Regions from separate parts of the Pseudoalteromonas sp. CO348 genome, predicted to be linked through region 2. Evidence: predicted binding sites of a transcription regulator. Region 2 holds the regulator's gene; the other holds the start of a gene.

Region 1 (6,606 bases), on a different contig from region 2:
CTTGAACTTACCGGACCAAAATAACTGGCATTGATCCCAGGTTGGCCTTTTAGTGTTTCACCCAGTGTGGGTTTTGCACGGTTTTTTAGTTCATCACCGCTTAATACACTCACTGGAGAGGTCATTTCCATACTATTTTTGTGCAGGGCAGAAGAATAAACAACTATGCTCTCAACGGACGTTGGTGTTAGCTCAACACGTACGAAACCTTGTTCTTCGGTAACATTAATACGATGGTCTAAGTAGTTTGGCTTTGAGATATGAAGCTGCGAGTCAGCATCAAGCTCAATCGTAAATTGGCCAAATTTATCTGACTTTACCGATTTGCTTTTGCCATGAAGGTGGATAGTGGCGTTACTGAGCGGTTGGTTGTTTGCATCAACAACTTTACCTGTTAGTTGTGCAGCATAAGCTGGCGCTGCACCTATTATTGAAATTAATGCGCTGGCGATAAGAGACTGCTTAAACATATTTTTATTACCACGAGTTAGGTTATGTATTGAACGAGTGAGCTGTTCGACTAATAGAGTGATAATATAACACTACAAATTTTGCGGATCAATAACGTTATACTATAACTTAGTTATTGTTGAAATTAGAATTACAGCTATAGTTAAGAAACAAGCTAAAGTGAGCACAACATAATGAACAAGCCATTTGTTTTCAAGGCAAGGATTAAGGTTGCTGACTTATTTCACCATAGCCACCATGAAGAAGCGTTTACTACCGCCATGTTGTCAAAAGAAAGTAGCGAGCATTTTGCGATGAAACTGCTTGGGATCTGCGCACTGTCTTTTGATAAGCCGGCAAAGTGGAGCAAGGCGGAGAAAAAATATTGGCCGGATGTATGGCTAGAAGATGACAACGAACAGGTTGAAGTTGCTTTGTTTATTGGTACCTTAGAGGTCGATGAGATACTCAAGTATGAAAAGCTTTATGCTAAGGTTGTGGTGTTGTGTGCAGGCGGTGAGCAATGGTTTGAAGAGCGTCGAGCGCAATTGCAGTTTATTGGATCTTTCTCTGTGTTTAGTATTCCTAAGGACTTTGTGGTTGAATTGTGTGAAATGCTGACGCGAAGTTTACATTGGGATGTGATTTTTGAAAATGGGGCGATGAGTGTTACTGATAGCGAACACTACATTCGTACTCAAATTACCAAGCTGATTTAACGTATTAGTTAGGGATAACGGCTATTAGGCAAGTTGTTATCTCTTGGGTTTTGGTTATTTACGGCAACTCTATTTTAATATGGCTTGTGGGTCTGCTACAGCATAATAAAATTTCCCCATCTCTCACAAAAGCAAGTGGCTCGTTTGTGTACTGTGTTTGTCCTTCAATGAGCTTGGCGCGGCAGGCGCCGCAAAAACCCTCGCGACATTGATAGGGGACTTCAATATTCGCGGCTTCAAGGGTCTCAAGTATCGAAGACGAAGAAGCCACATATTTCAGTGGCTCCTCAATATTCTCAACCTGAATTAGGAAGGATGGCTTTTCAACCATTACAAGTCGAAATCGCCAAAGTCAGAGGCATCAACTTCAGAGTCGATTTGTCCAACAAGGTATGAGCTGATCTCAGCTTCCTGTGGTGCAACCTGAACATTGTCAGAAACAAGCCAAGCATTGATCCACGGAATAGGATTCGATTTGGTCTCAAATTGCGTTGGTAAACCAACTGCTGCCATACGAATATTTGTGATGTACTCAACGTATTGACACAAAATATCTTTGTTCAGGCCAATCATTGAGCCGTCTTTAAATAGATACTCAGCCCATTCTTTTTCTTGCTCAGCTGCTTCAACAAACATCTTAATCGCTTCGTCACGGCATTGTGCTGCCACGATAGACATTTCAGGGTCATCTTTGCCTTCTTGCATGATATTCAGCATATGCTGTGTGCCAGACAAATGAAGCGCTTCATCACGAGCAATTAGCTTGATGATCTTAGCATTACCTTCCATAAGCTCTCGCTCAGCAAAAGCAAATGAGCAGGCAAAACTCACGTAGAAGCGGATCGCTTCTAAGATGTTTACCGACATGATGCAAAGATACAGAAGTTTTTTCAGTTCAAACAAGTTAATGACGACCGTTGTGCCGTTAATTTCATGTTTACCTTCACCGTACTGATTATAAAGGCTTACCTTTTCAATCAGTTCGTCGTAATACTTGGTCACTGCATCCGCACGTTCAACAATTTTGTCATTGCCCACGATGTCGTCAAAGATCACTTCCGGATTCTGCGTCACATTACGAATAATGTGAGTGTAAGAGCGACTGTGGATCGTTTCACTAAACGCCCAAGTTTCGATCCAAGTTTCAAGTTCAGGGATGGAGACGATCGGCAAAAGTGCAACGTTCGGAGAGCGACCTTGAACACTGTCTAGCAATGTTTGATATTTTAGATTGCTCAAAAAGATATGTCTTTCGTGCTCAGGAAGTGCCTGAAAGTCCAATCTATCCTTACTTACGTCTACTTCTTCTGGACGCCAGAAAAACGATAATTGCTTTTCAATTAGCTTTTCGAAAATAGGGAACTTCTGTTGGTCGTAGCGAGATACATTAACAGTTTGTCCGAAAAACATCGGTTCTTTTAATTGGTCGTTATGATTTCTGCTAAACGTAGAATATGCCATAAATGTGTTACTCAATACCTAAAAAAGCGGGTGAAGACCACCCGCATAAAAAGTTATATCTTACAAGCGCCGCCTTCACAGCCATCGTCTTCTGCTTCTGGTTTCAGCTCATCTTGAGCATCCGAAGCACCGTCGCGGGTATTATGATAGTAAAGTGTCTTAACACCAAGTTTGTATGCGGTGAGTAAGTCTTTCAGCAATAGCTTCATAGGAACTTTACCCGCTTCAAACTTACTTGGATCATAATTGGTATTTGCAGAGATAGTTTGATCGATGAACTTCTGCATAATACCAACTAGCGCAAGGTAACCATCGTTAGATGGAATATCCCAAAGTAGCTCATAGTTGTCTTTGAGGCGGTCGTACTCAGGTACAACTTGCTTCAAGATACCATCTTTACTTGCTTTAACACTGATATGACCACGAGGTGGTTCAATACCGTTTGTTGCATTTGAGATTTGCGAAGATGTTTCTGACGGCATCAAGGCTGACAACGTTGAGTTACGCATACCGTGTTCTTGGATACTTGCTCTTAATGCATCCCAGTCAAGGCGTAATGGCTCTTCACAGACTTTATCAAGGTCACGCTTATAGGTATCTATTGGCATGATACCTTGTGAGTAGGTCGTCTCGTTAAACTTAGGGCAAGCGCCGCGCTCTTTTGCCAGTTCATTCGAGGCTTTCATCAAATAGTATTGGATCGCTTCAAATGTTCTGTGTGTTAGGCCGTTAGCGCTACCGTCTGAGTACTTAACACCATTCTTTGCAAGATAATAGGCAAAGTTAATCACACCGATACCCAGGGTACGGCGTCCCATCGTTGCATTGTACGCAGCAGGAACAGGGTAGTCTTGATAGTCTAATAGGTTATCAAGTGCGCGAACCGCAAGCTCTGCTAACTCTTCTAGCTCATCTAGAGACTTGATGGCACCTAAGTTAAATGCTGAAAGCGTACAAAGTGCAATTTCACCTTCAGGGTCATTTACATGGCTTAACGGCTTCGTTGGTAGTGCAATTTCAAGGCATAGGTTTGACTGGCGGATCGGTGCAACCTTAGAGTCAAACGGACTGTGTGTATTACAGTGGTCAACGTTTTGTAGATAAATACGACCGGTGCTCGCACGTTCTTGCGCAAACATTGAGAATAATTCAATCGCTTTAATGCGTTTCTTACGAATAGCCTCATCTTGCTCGTACTTAACATACAGTTCTTCGAATTTATCTTGATCTTCAAAGAATGCGTCGTAAAGACCTGGCACATCTGATGGACTAAATAGCGTGATATAGTCGTCTTTAATTAGGCGGCTATACATGGTTTTGTTGAACTGCACGCCATAATCTAAATGACGCACGCGGTTCTCTTCAACACCTCGGTTATTTTTTAGTACTAATAGGTTTTCAACTTCAAGATGCCAAAGCGGGTAGAATAGGGTCGCTGCGCCACCACGCACACCGCCTTGAGAACAGCTTTTAACAGCCGTTTGGAAGTGCTTATAAAATGGAATACATCCTGTGTGGTACGCTTCACCATTTCTGATTGGGCTACCTAGTGCACGAATACGACCTGCGTTAATACCAATACCAGCGCGCTGACTGACGTATTTTACAATCGCAGAAGAAGTTGCGTTGATTGAATCTAGGCTATCAGCACATTCAATCAGTACGCATGAACTAAACTGACGTGTCGGCGTACGAACACCCGCCATAATTGGCGTTGGTAATGAAATTTTGAATGTTGAAACCGCATCGTAGAATCGCTTAATGTAATCTAGACGCGTTTCTTTCGGGTAGTTTGCAAACAGGCTAGCAGCTACAAGAACATATAAGAACTGCGCACTTTCATAGATTTCACCCGTTACGCGGTTTTGTACAAGGTACTTACCTTCCAACTGCTTAACAGCTGCATAGCTGAAGTTCATATCTCGGCTATGGTCGATGTAGCTGTTTAGCTCATCAAACTCTGCTTTTGTGTAGTCAGTAAGAAGGTGCTGATCGTAGCGCTTGTCTTCAACCAGCTTTACCACGTGGTCGTGTAAGTGCGGCGGCTCAAAACAGCCATAGGCTTTCTTACGCAAGTGGAAAATAGCCAAACGAGCGGCTAGATACTGATAATCTGGAGACTCTTTTGAGATCAGATCGGCTGCAGCTTTAATAATCGTTTCGTGGATATCACCAGTACGAATACCGTCATAAAACTGGATGTGTGACTTTAATTCAACCTGAGAAACTGAGACGTTATCTAGGCCTTCTGCCGCCCATGTAATGACACGATGGATCTTATCTAGATCTAACGGTTCTTTGCGACCGTTTCTTTTGCATACAGATAGCTGTTGGTTCATGTTATGTGCCTGTATTCCTTAGGAACGCGCTTTAGATATCGCACGAATATAAAATTGTTTAGCAAACCACCACTATATATGGTGCCCTAGTGGCTAGGGATCACAAGATAGTGGGGTTGATGTGAATTTGCAAGAGAACAACTTGGGCAGAATTGTGGATAAGTTTGGGATAATTTATTTATGTAAGTATCCACTAACCTATGACAATCCACTTATCTGCCCACAAAGAAAAATCAACAAAAAGATGATGCTTTTCAGCAAAAATAAAAAAAAATTCTAACTGATTTTTTTCTACACAAATTCGTATCTATTATAGCAAAAACACAATATATGGTGTTTTATTTTTTTATCGACACTAAATATGCGATAACGTGTCTAATGGGTTAGTAAGATAGAGATCCGCCTGCCAATACTTAGCTTCAGCTTCAGATGGAATGAATCCCCACATTGCTGCTGCACTAATCATTTTTGCGGATTTTGCAGCAATAATGTCTCGCTCAGCATCGCCAACATAAATACATTGCGCTGGTGACACCCCCAATTTTGACGCCACTAACAGTAAAGGCTCGGGATGAGGTTTGGCCACCGCCAGCGTATCTCCGCATACTACTGTCTCGATCTTTGCAAGTTCAGGGATCTGTTTTAGTAGCGGAAGTGTTAAAAACTCAGGTTTGTTGGTCATGATCCCAACCTGAATCTCTTTTTCTAAAAGTGCCGCTAATAACTCACCAATTTGCGCAAAACATTGGGAATGTACTGATAGATTTGCCAGATAGTAGTCGAGTACCCCCTGACGTAATATCTGAGTATCAAAGTGCTTTAATGACTCACCAAACCCTACCTGTAACATCGCTGCTACGCCGTTTGAAATCGCACTGCTATATACCTGTTTGCCGACAGAAGGCATTTTATTAACAGTTAAAACGTGGTTTAGTGCAGCGCCCAAATCATCACTGGTATCCAGCAAGGTGCCGTCTAAATCAAATAGTACCGCTTGGATCATGCCAGCTTCTCAAAGTGTAGAATGTAGTTAACTGAAACGTCTTTCGTTAAGGTAAATGTTTTGCCGATAGGGTTGTAGTTAATCCCTGTCGCCGCTCTGACTTTGAGGTCGTACTTTTCAGCCCAGTCAATTAAGGTCGAAGGGCGAATAAACTTATCGTGCTCATGCGTGCCTTCAGGAACCATTTTAAGCAGTTTTTCAGCAGCGACGATAGCCAGTAAATACGCTTTTGTAGTTTTGTTTAAGGTAGAAAAAAATACATGACCGCCGGGCTTAACTAGCTGCGCGACTGAACGAATAATGGATTCTGGGTCTGGTACGTGTTCTAACATTTCCATGCAAGTTACTACATCGAATTCACTTTGGTGCATAGCTGCGAATTCTTCCGCTGGCACTTTTTGATAGTCTACGTTAACGCCGACCTCTAATGCGTGGAGCTTTGCGACGTTAAGCGGCTCTTGCCCCATATCGATACCGGTTGCATTTGCACCCAGCTTAGCCATGCTTTCTGTTAAAATCCCGCCACCACAACCGACATCCAATACTGTTTTTGCAAATAGGCCTTCACACTTATCGTTAATAAAGTCCAATCTCAACGGGTTAATGTCGTGTAATGGTTTAAACTCTCCCTCTC
Region 2 (6,606 bases):
TTTGTGAGGCAAAAGACGCGCTACCAGCTTTAGGTGCTGAGCTGGTGAGTATTTCAGGGGCAGGGCCCACACTATTTGCTATTTGTAAGTCTGAGCAACAGGCAAATGCAGTGCAGCAGTGGTTGCAACAAAATTACATTAATGAAGCGGGTTTTAGCCATATTTGCCGATTAGATGCGCAAGGCACAAGAGAATTAAGGGATCAAAAGTAATGAAATTAGTGAATTTAAAAGACGAACATCAGGTTGTTTCATTTGTTGAAGCGGTAAAAATCGGTTTAGGTCGTAACCAAGGGGTCTTTTTTCCTCCTACATTTGAGCGTATTGCGGATGTTGATGCACTACTTGAATTACCTTTTGCAGAGCGTAGTGCCAAGGTATTACATCACCTTATTGGTGATGAACTACCACAAGATACGCTCAATGCGATGGTAAAACGCGCCTTTAATTTCCCAGCTAAGTTAGTCGAAGTTACTAAAAATCAGCATTGTTTAGAGCTTTTTCATGGACCAACACTGGCGTTTAAGGACTTTGGCGGCCGCTTTATGGCGGAATGCATTAGCATGTTTAATCAAGGTGAGCGCGTGACTATCCTCACCGCAACAAGTGGTGACACTGGCGCCGCCGTTGCCCATGCATTTTACGAAAAAGAAAATGTCGATGTGGTGATCCTTTATCCTCATGGCAAAATTTCGCTTGCCCAACAAAAGCTGTTTACAACACTTGGGAAAAACATTCATTGTTATGCTGTAGATGGCAGCTTTGATGACTGCCAAGCGATGGTAAAGTCAGCATTCCTTGATGACGAAGTAAAGCAAAAGCTTGGTCTTAATTCGGCAAACTCCATCAACATCAGTCGTTTAGTGGCGCAAGTATGTTATTACTTTGAAGCGCTAGCGCAATTACCTAAATCGCAGCGTGATAAAGTGCATGTTTCAGTGCCAAGTGGTAACTTCGGTAATGTCTGTGCAGCAATGATTGCAGCGGCGGTTGGATTACCTATTGCCAAGTTAAGTGCCACGACAAACCAAAATGATACTGTGCCCCGTTACATTGCCTCGGGTGAGTGGCAACCAAACGACACTTTAGAGTCACTCTCTAATGCGATGGACGTGAGTAAACCTAATAACTGGCCTCGTGTTGAAATCATGTTAGAAAGAGGGGATTTTAACAAACATGACTTTTATTCACGTTCGGTGTCAGAAGCGCGGACTCAGGCGGTAATGCAAGAATTACATGACAAAGGTTACTTGGCTGAGCCGCACACTGCGATAGCCTACGAGGGATTAGCGCTGGACTCTCAAGCGGATGAAACCGGAATTTTCCTTGCCACTGCGCATCCTGCGAAATTTAAAGAATCTGTAGAAGGTGTTTTAAATCAGCAGCTTGATATGCCTAAACCATTGAACGATGCATTGCAAAAACCATGTTTGGCAGAGCCGCTTAGTGCAGATTATGATGCTTTGAAGGCGGCAATGTTAGCAAAACTCAACTAAATCAGAGAACCTGTCTGAGTGGGTAGAACGTCCACTCAGATAAGGTCAATTTCAAGACTATATTAGCTTTTCAAATGCAACTTGGGTTGTCTTATTTAAAATATTAATGTTTAAATAAAAAAATATCATCGCGATAGGGGTGTGAAATAAATTCAATCCCTGCTTAAATATGCCCATGCTGATTTCATAGGCAAACTGGTTATCTTGTGATGCTAGATTGTCTTTAAAAATACCCTTACGTTTACCTAGGAGAAACCATGTTAGAACGTAACATGAATATTGCAGATTTTGACCCAGAACTATTTGCAGCGATTGAAGCAGAAACTTCACGTCAAGAAGAGCACATCGAGCTTATCGCTTCTGAGAACTACTGTAGCCCACGTGTACTTGAAGCGCAGGGTTCTCAGCTAACAAACAAGTATGCTGAAGGTTACCCAGGTAAGCGTTACTACGGCGGTTGTGAGCACGTTGACGTGGTTGAGCAGCTCGCGATTGACCGTGCCAATGCGCTATTTGGTTCGACTTACGCTAACGTTCAGCCTCACGCTGGCTCACAAGCAAACGCGGCGGTATTCCAAGCGCTACTTCAGCCACATGATACCGTGCTAGGTATGAGCCTTGCCCACGGTGGTCACTTAACGCACGGTTCACACGTAAACTTCTCTGGTAAAACGTACAATGCTATCCAGTACGGTCTAAACGAAGAAACTGGCGAAATCGATTACGCGCAAGTTGAAGCGTTAGCACTTGAACACAAGCCAAAAATGATCATCGGTGGTTTCTCTGCGTACTCAGGGATCGTTGACTGGGCGAAGTTCCGCGAAATCGCTGATAAAGTAGGCGCTTACCTACTTGTTGATATGGCGCACGTTGCAGGTCTAGTTGCCGCTGGTATTTATCCAAGCCCAGTGCCTCATGCACACGTTGTAACAACAACAACGCACAAAACGCTAGCGGGTCCTCGTGGTGGTCTTATCATCTCTGCTTGTGATGATGAAGAAATCTACAAAAAGCTAAACTCTGCCGTATTCCCTGGTGGCCAAGGTGGTCCTCTATGTCACGTTATCGCTGCGAAGGCGGTTGCGTTCAAAGAAGCACTACAGCCAGAGTTCAAGTCATACCAAGAGCAAGTGGTTAAAAATGCACAAGCTATGGTTGCGGTACTTCAGGAGCGTGGTTATAAAGTGGTTTCTGGCAAAACTGAAAACCACCTGTTCCTACTTGACCTGATTGATAAAGACATCACAGGTAAAGATGCAGATGCAGCGCTTGGCCGTGCAAATATCACAGTAAACAAAAACTCCGTACCAAACGATCCACGTTCACCGTTCGTTACTTCTGGTCTGCGTATAGGTTCTCCTGCAATCACTCGTCGTGGCTTCAAAGAAGCTGAGTCGAAAGAGCTTGCTGGCTGGATCTGTGACGTACTAGACAACATCAATGATGAGTCTGTACAGGCACAAGTGAAAGAAAAAGTAAAAGCAATTTGCGCTAAATTACCTGTTTACGCATAATTTCGCTCACAAAAAAGCAGTTTTTTGTTATGATTAAGGCCGCATTCAAGCGGCCTTTTTTGTTTTTGAGTCAACGAGAGCGTCTATGCATTGTCCATTCTGTACAGCCAAAGATACCAAAGTGATAGATTCACGTTTGGTTGCTTCCGGCCACCAAGTCCGTCGCCGTCGTGAGTGTATTTTATGCCACGAACGCTTTACTACCTTCGAGGGCGCAGAGCTCTTAATGCCGCGCGTGATAAAGCAAGATGGTACCAGAGAGCCTTTCAATGAAGATAAGCTACTCAATGGCATGCACCGAGCGCTGGAAAAGCGCCCAGTCAGCACAGAACAAATAGAAGAAGTAGTACACCAGATTAAATCTCAAATTCGTGGTACGGGTGAACGCGAAGTACCAAGCGACATGATTGGCGAATGTATTATGGAAGCCCTCAAAAAGCTCGATAAAGTGGCTTATGTGCGATTTGCTTCAGTATATCGCTCTTTTGAAGATATTCGTGAGTTTGGTGAAGAAATTGCGAGGTTGGGGGATTGAGCCAGTTCACAGCGCAAGACCATGATTACATGAGCCGCGCCATCACGCTTGCAAAGCGCGGTAAATACACCACAACACCTAATCCAAACGTCGGCTGTGTGATCGTAAAAGACGGTGAAATCGTCGGCGAAGGCGCGCACTTAAAAGCAGGTGAAGGCCATGCTGAAGTGCATGCGCTTAAGCAAGCTGGAGCTAAAGCCGCTGGTGCAACTGCCTATGTAACGCTTGAGCCGTGTAGTCACTATGGCAGAACGCCGCCGTGTGCTAAAGGTCTGATTGACGCAGGCGTCAGCAGAGTGGTTGCAGCCATGGTTGATCCCAACCCACAAGTTGCAGGGCGTGGATTGGCAATGTTAGAGGCCGCGGGAATTGCAACGGCTTTTGGTTTGTTAGAGCCACAAGCAAGGGCACTGAATACCGGATTCTTGAAGCGAATGGAGCATGGATTGCCATTCGTGACTTGTAAGCTTGCCGCTTCTCTTGATGGTAAAACCGCACTAAACAATGGCCAGAGCAAGTGGATTACCTCAGCGGAAGCGCGCTTAGACGTACAGAGCCACCGCGCGCAGAGCTGTGTGGTCTTGACCGGAGCGGATACGGTTATGGTAGACAACGCCAGACTCAATGTTCGTGAGGAGTTTTTGCAAGACACCGATTATCCTCAATCTGAGCTACGCCAGCCGATACGTGCGATTATTGACTCACAAAATCGTCTGACACCAGATCTTGCGCTATTTAAAATTACATCTCCGGTGATTATTTTTCGCCGTACTATTGATAATTCAGCGCAATGGCCTCATTTCGTAGAGCAAATTGTCGTGCCTGAAATCAACGGTAAGCTCGACCTAAAAGCCGTGCTCAACAAGCTGGCTGAAAAGCACTGTAATTATGTTTGGTTAGAAGCCGGTGCCACCCTTGCGGGGGTAATGCATGAACAAGGGCTAATCGATGAATATATCGTCTATTTGGCACCGAAAATAATTGGCGCTGGAAAAGGGCTGTTTAACACCACGCCACTGAGTGCCATGTCGCAAATACCAGAGTTAGTGTTTGGCGACGTTTGCCAAGTGGGGCCTGATCTCAAACTTATCGCGACTAAAGAGAAGTAAAATGTTTACAGGTATTATCGAAGCAACAGGAACATTAACTCAATTGCAGCTCAAGGGCGGCGATTTAATTGTTCGTGTGACCACGACATCTCTTGATATGAGCGATGTAAACTTGGGTGATAGTATTGCCACTAACGGGGTTTGCCTGACCGTAACTGAGAAGTTTCATGATGGCTTCAAAGCCGATGTTTCTAACGAAACCTTAAGTTTGACGCGTTTTGCCGAGTACCAACAAGGCCAAAAGGTAAATCTTGAAAAGGCACTGCAGCCGATTTCACGTCTAGGCGGTCATTTGGTGTCAGGCCATGTGGATGGTATTGCTGAAGTGGTTGAGATAACCGCTAATGCCAGAGCGACTGACTATTGGTTAGCCGCGCCGTCATCGCTAATGAAGTATATTCCGTATAAAGGTTCGGTTGCCATTGATGGTATCAGTTTGACGGTCAATGCCGTGGAACAAAATCGCTTTAAACTGACCATAGTGCCACACACGGCGCAAGAAACGACGATTGCAGGTTTTCAAGTCGGGTCAAAACTAAACCTAGAGGTTGACCAAATCGCCCGCTACCTCGAAAGACTAATTCAGGGTGAGCCAAGCGCTGCCAGCGAGTCCACTCTCACAACCAGTCTATTGGCGAAAGCTGGCTTTATAAAGTAGCCACAGACAAAGTAAAAATGGGAAAACTATGAGTTTAAATAGTGCTGAGGAAATCATCGCGGACATTAAAGCCGGTAAAATGGTTATTTTGATGGACGATGAAGACCGAGAAAATGAAGGTGATCTGATCATTGCAGCAGAGCACATTACACCAGATGCAATTAATTTCATGGCAACATATGGTCGCGGGTTAATCTGTTTGACCATGACACAGGAGCGCTGTGAGCAGCTGAACTTGCCACTAATGGTGAAAACCAATGGCGCTCAGTTCTCTACCAACTTTACTTTGTCTATTGAAGCTGCAAAAGGCGTAACGACGGGGATTTCAGCGGCAGATCGTGCTCGTACAGTGCAAGCTGCAGTTGCCAAAGGTGCGGTGCCTGAAGATATTGTACAACCTGGTCATATCTTCCCAATCATGGCGCAACCAGGCGGCGTTTTAACGCGTGCAGGCCATACTGAAGCTGGATGTGATTTAGCACGTTTGGCGGGATTGGAACCTGCATCTGTGATTGTTGAAATTCTAAATCCAGACGGCACTATGGCACGTCGCCCACAACTAGAAGTATTCGCAAAAGAACACGATATTAAAATCGGCACCATTGCTGATTTAATTGAGTATCGTAATTTAAACGAAACCACTATCGAAAAAGTAGCAGAGTGTAGACTGCCTACTGAGTTTGGTGAGTTTAATCTAGTGACGTACAAAGACACCATTGATAATCAACTTCACTATGCGATGGTAAAAGGCGAGATAAAATCGGAAGAAGCCAATTTAGTACGTGTGCATCTGCAAAGCACGTTTAACGATATTCTTCATTCAGATCGCAGCGCGGATAGAAGCTGGACACTGCAAAGTGCCATGAAGCACATCGCCGACAACGAAGGTGTATTAGTCATTCTTGGTAAGCAAGAACGCAGCGAAGAGATGGAAGCGCTGGTTAAGGCATTTGCTGCGGAAGATGCGGGTGAACAGGTGAACTACCGTAAATTCCAAGGTACTTCGCGCACCGTAGGTGTGGGGTCGCAAATTTTGGCTGATTTAGGCATTCAGAAAATGCGCCTAATGAGTCTACCGAAAAAATATCATGCACTGTCTGGTTTCCACTTAGAAGTGGTTGAATACGTCGAACCAAAATAATTCCAAAATGCCAAATTGATCGCAATCGCCTATATTCAGATAGTAGGCGATTGCCACATTACTGTGCTATCATGCGCCTCAATTTGGCAATTGCTCATACAGATTAGGAACATCTAATGAAAGTAATCGAAGGTAATAAATACGCTCCTGGCAA

The links. Region 2 encodes NrdR, which represses ribonucleotide reductase genes. Its sites were predicted from a motif close to AAACACNANATNTNGTGTTT; they were not measured.
Region 1: the regulator NrdR is predicted to act here: its motif matches at 5,037-5,056, upstream of nrdA (class 1a ribonucleoside-diphosphate reductase subunit alpha).

The regions. Positions count from the first base shown of each region.
Region 1 covers NZ_SGPI01000016.1:127,734-134,339, forward strand. Annotated here, with positions in the region: gene EXT48_RS07105 (TonB-dependent receptor) at 1-470, opposite strand, end outside; gene EXT48_RS07110 (YaeQ family protein) at 645-1,169, shown strand; gene yfaE (class I ribonucleotide reductase maintenance protein YfaE) at 1,228-1,500, opposite strand; gene nrdB (class Ia ribonucleoside-diphosphate reductase subunit beta) at 1,500-2,630, opposite strand; gene nrdA (class 1a ribonucleoside-diphosphate reductase subunit alpha) at 2,684-4,969, opposite strand; gene EXT48_RS07130 (HAD family hydrolase) at 5,325-5,972, opposite strand; gene ubiG (bifunctional 2-polyprenyl-6-hydroxyphenol methylase/3-demethylubiquinol 3-O-methyltransferase UbiG) at 5,969-6,606, opposite strand, start outside.
Region 2 covers NZ_SGPI01000010.1:130,921-137,526, forward strand. Annotated here, with positions in the region: gene thrB (homoserine kinase) at 1-212, shown strand, start outside; gene thrC (threonine synthase) at 212-1,495, shown strand; gene glyA (serine hydroxymethyltransferase) at 1,753-3,009, shown strand; gene nrdR (transcriptional regulator NrdR) at 3,095-3,544, shown strand; gene ribD (bifunctional diaminohydroxyphosphoribosylaminopyrimidine deaminase/5-amino-6-(5-phosphoribosylamino)uracil reductase RibD) at 3,541-4,653, shown strand; gene EXT48_RS03265 (riboflavin synthase) at 4,655-5,311, shown strand; gene ribBA (bifunctional 3,4-dihydroxy-2-butanone-4-phosphate synthase/GTP cyclohydrolase II) at 5,340-6,452, shown strand; gene ribE (6,7-dimethyl-8-ribityllumazine synthase) at 6,569-6,606, shown strand, end outside.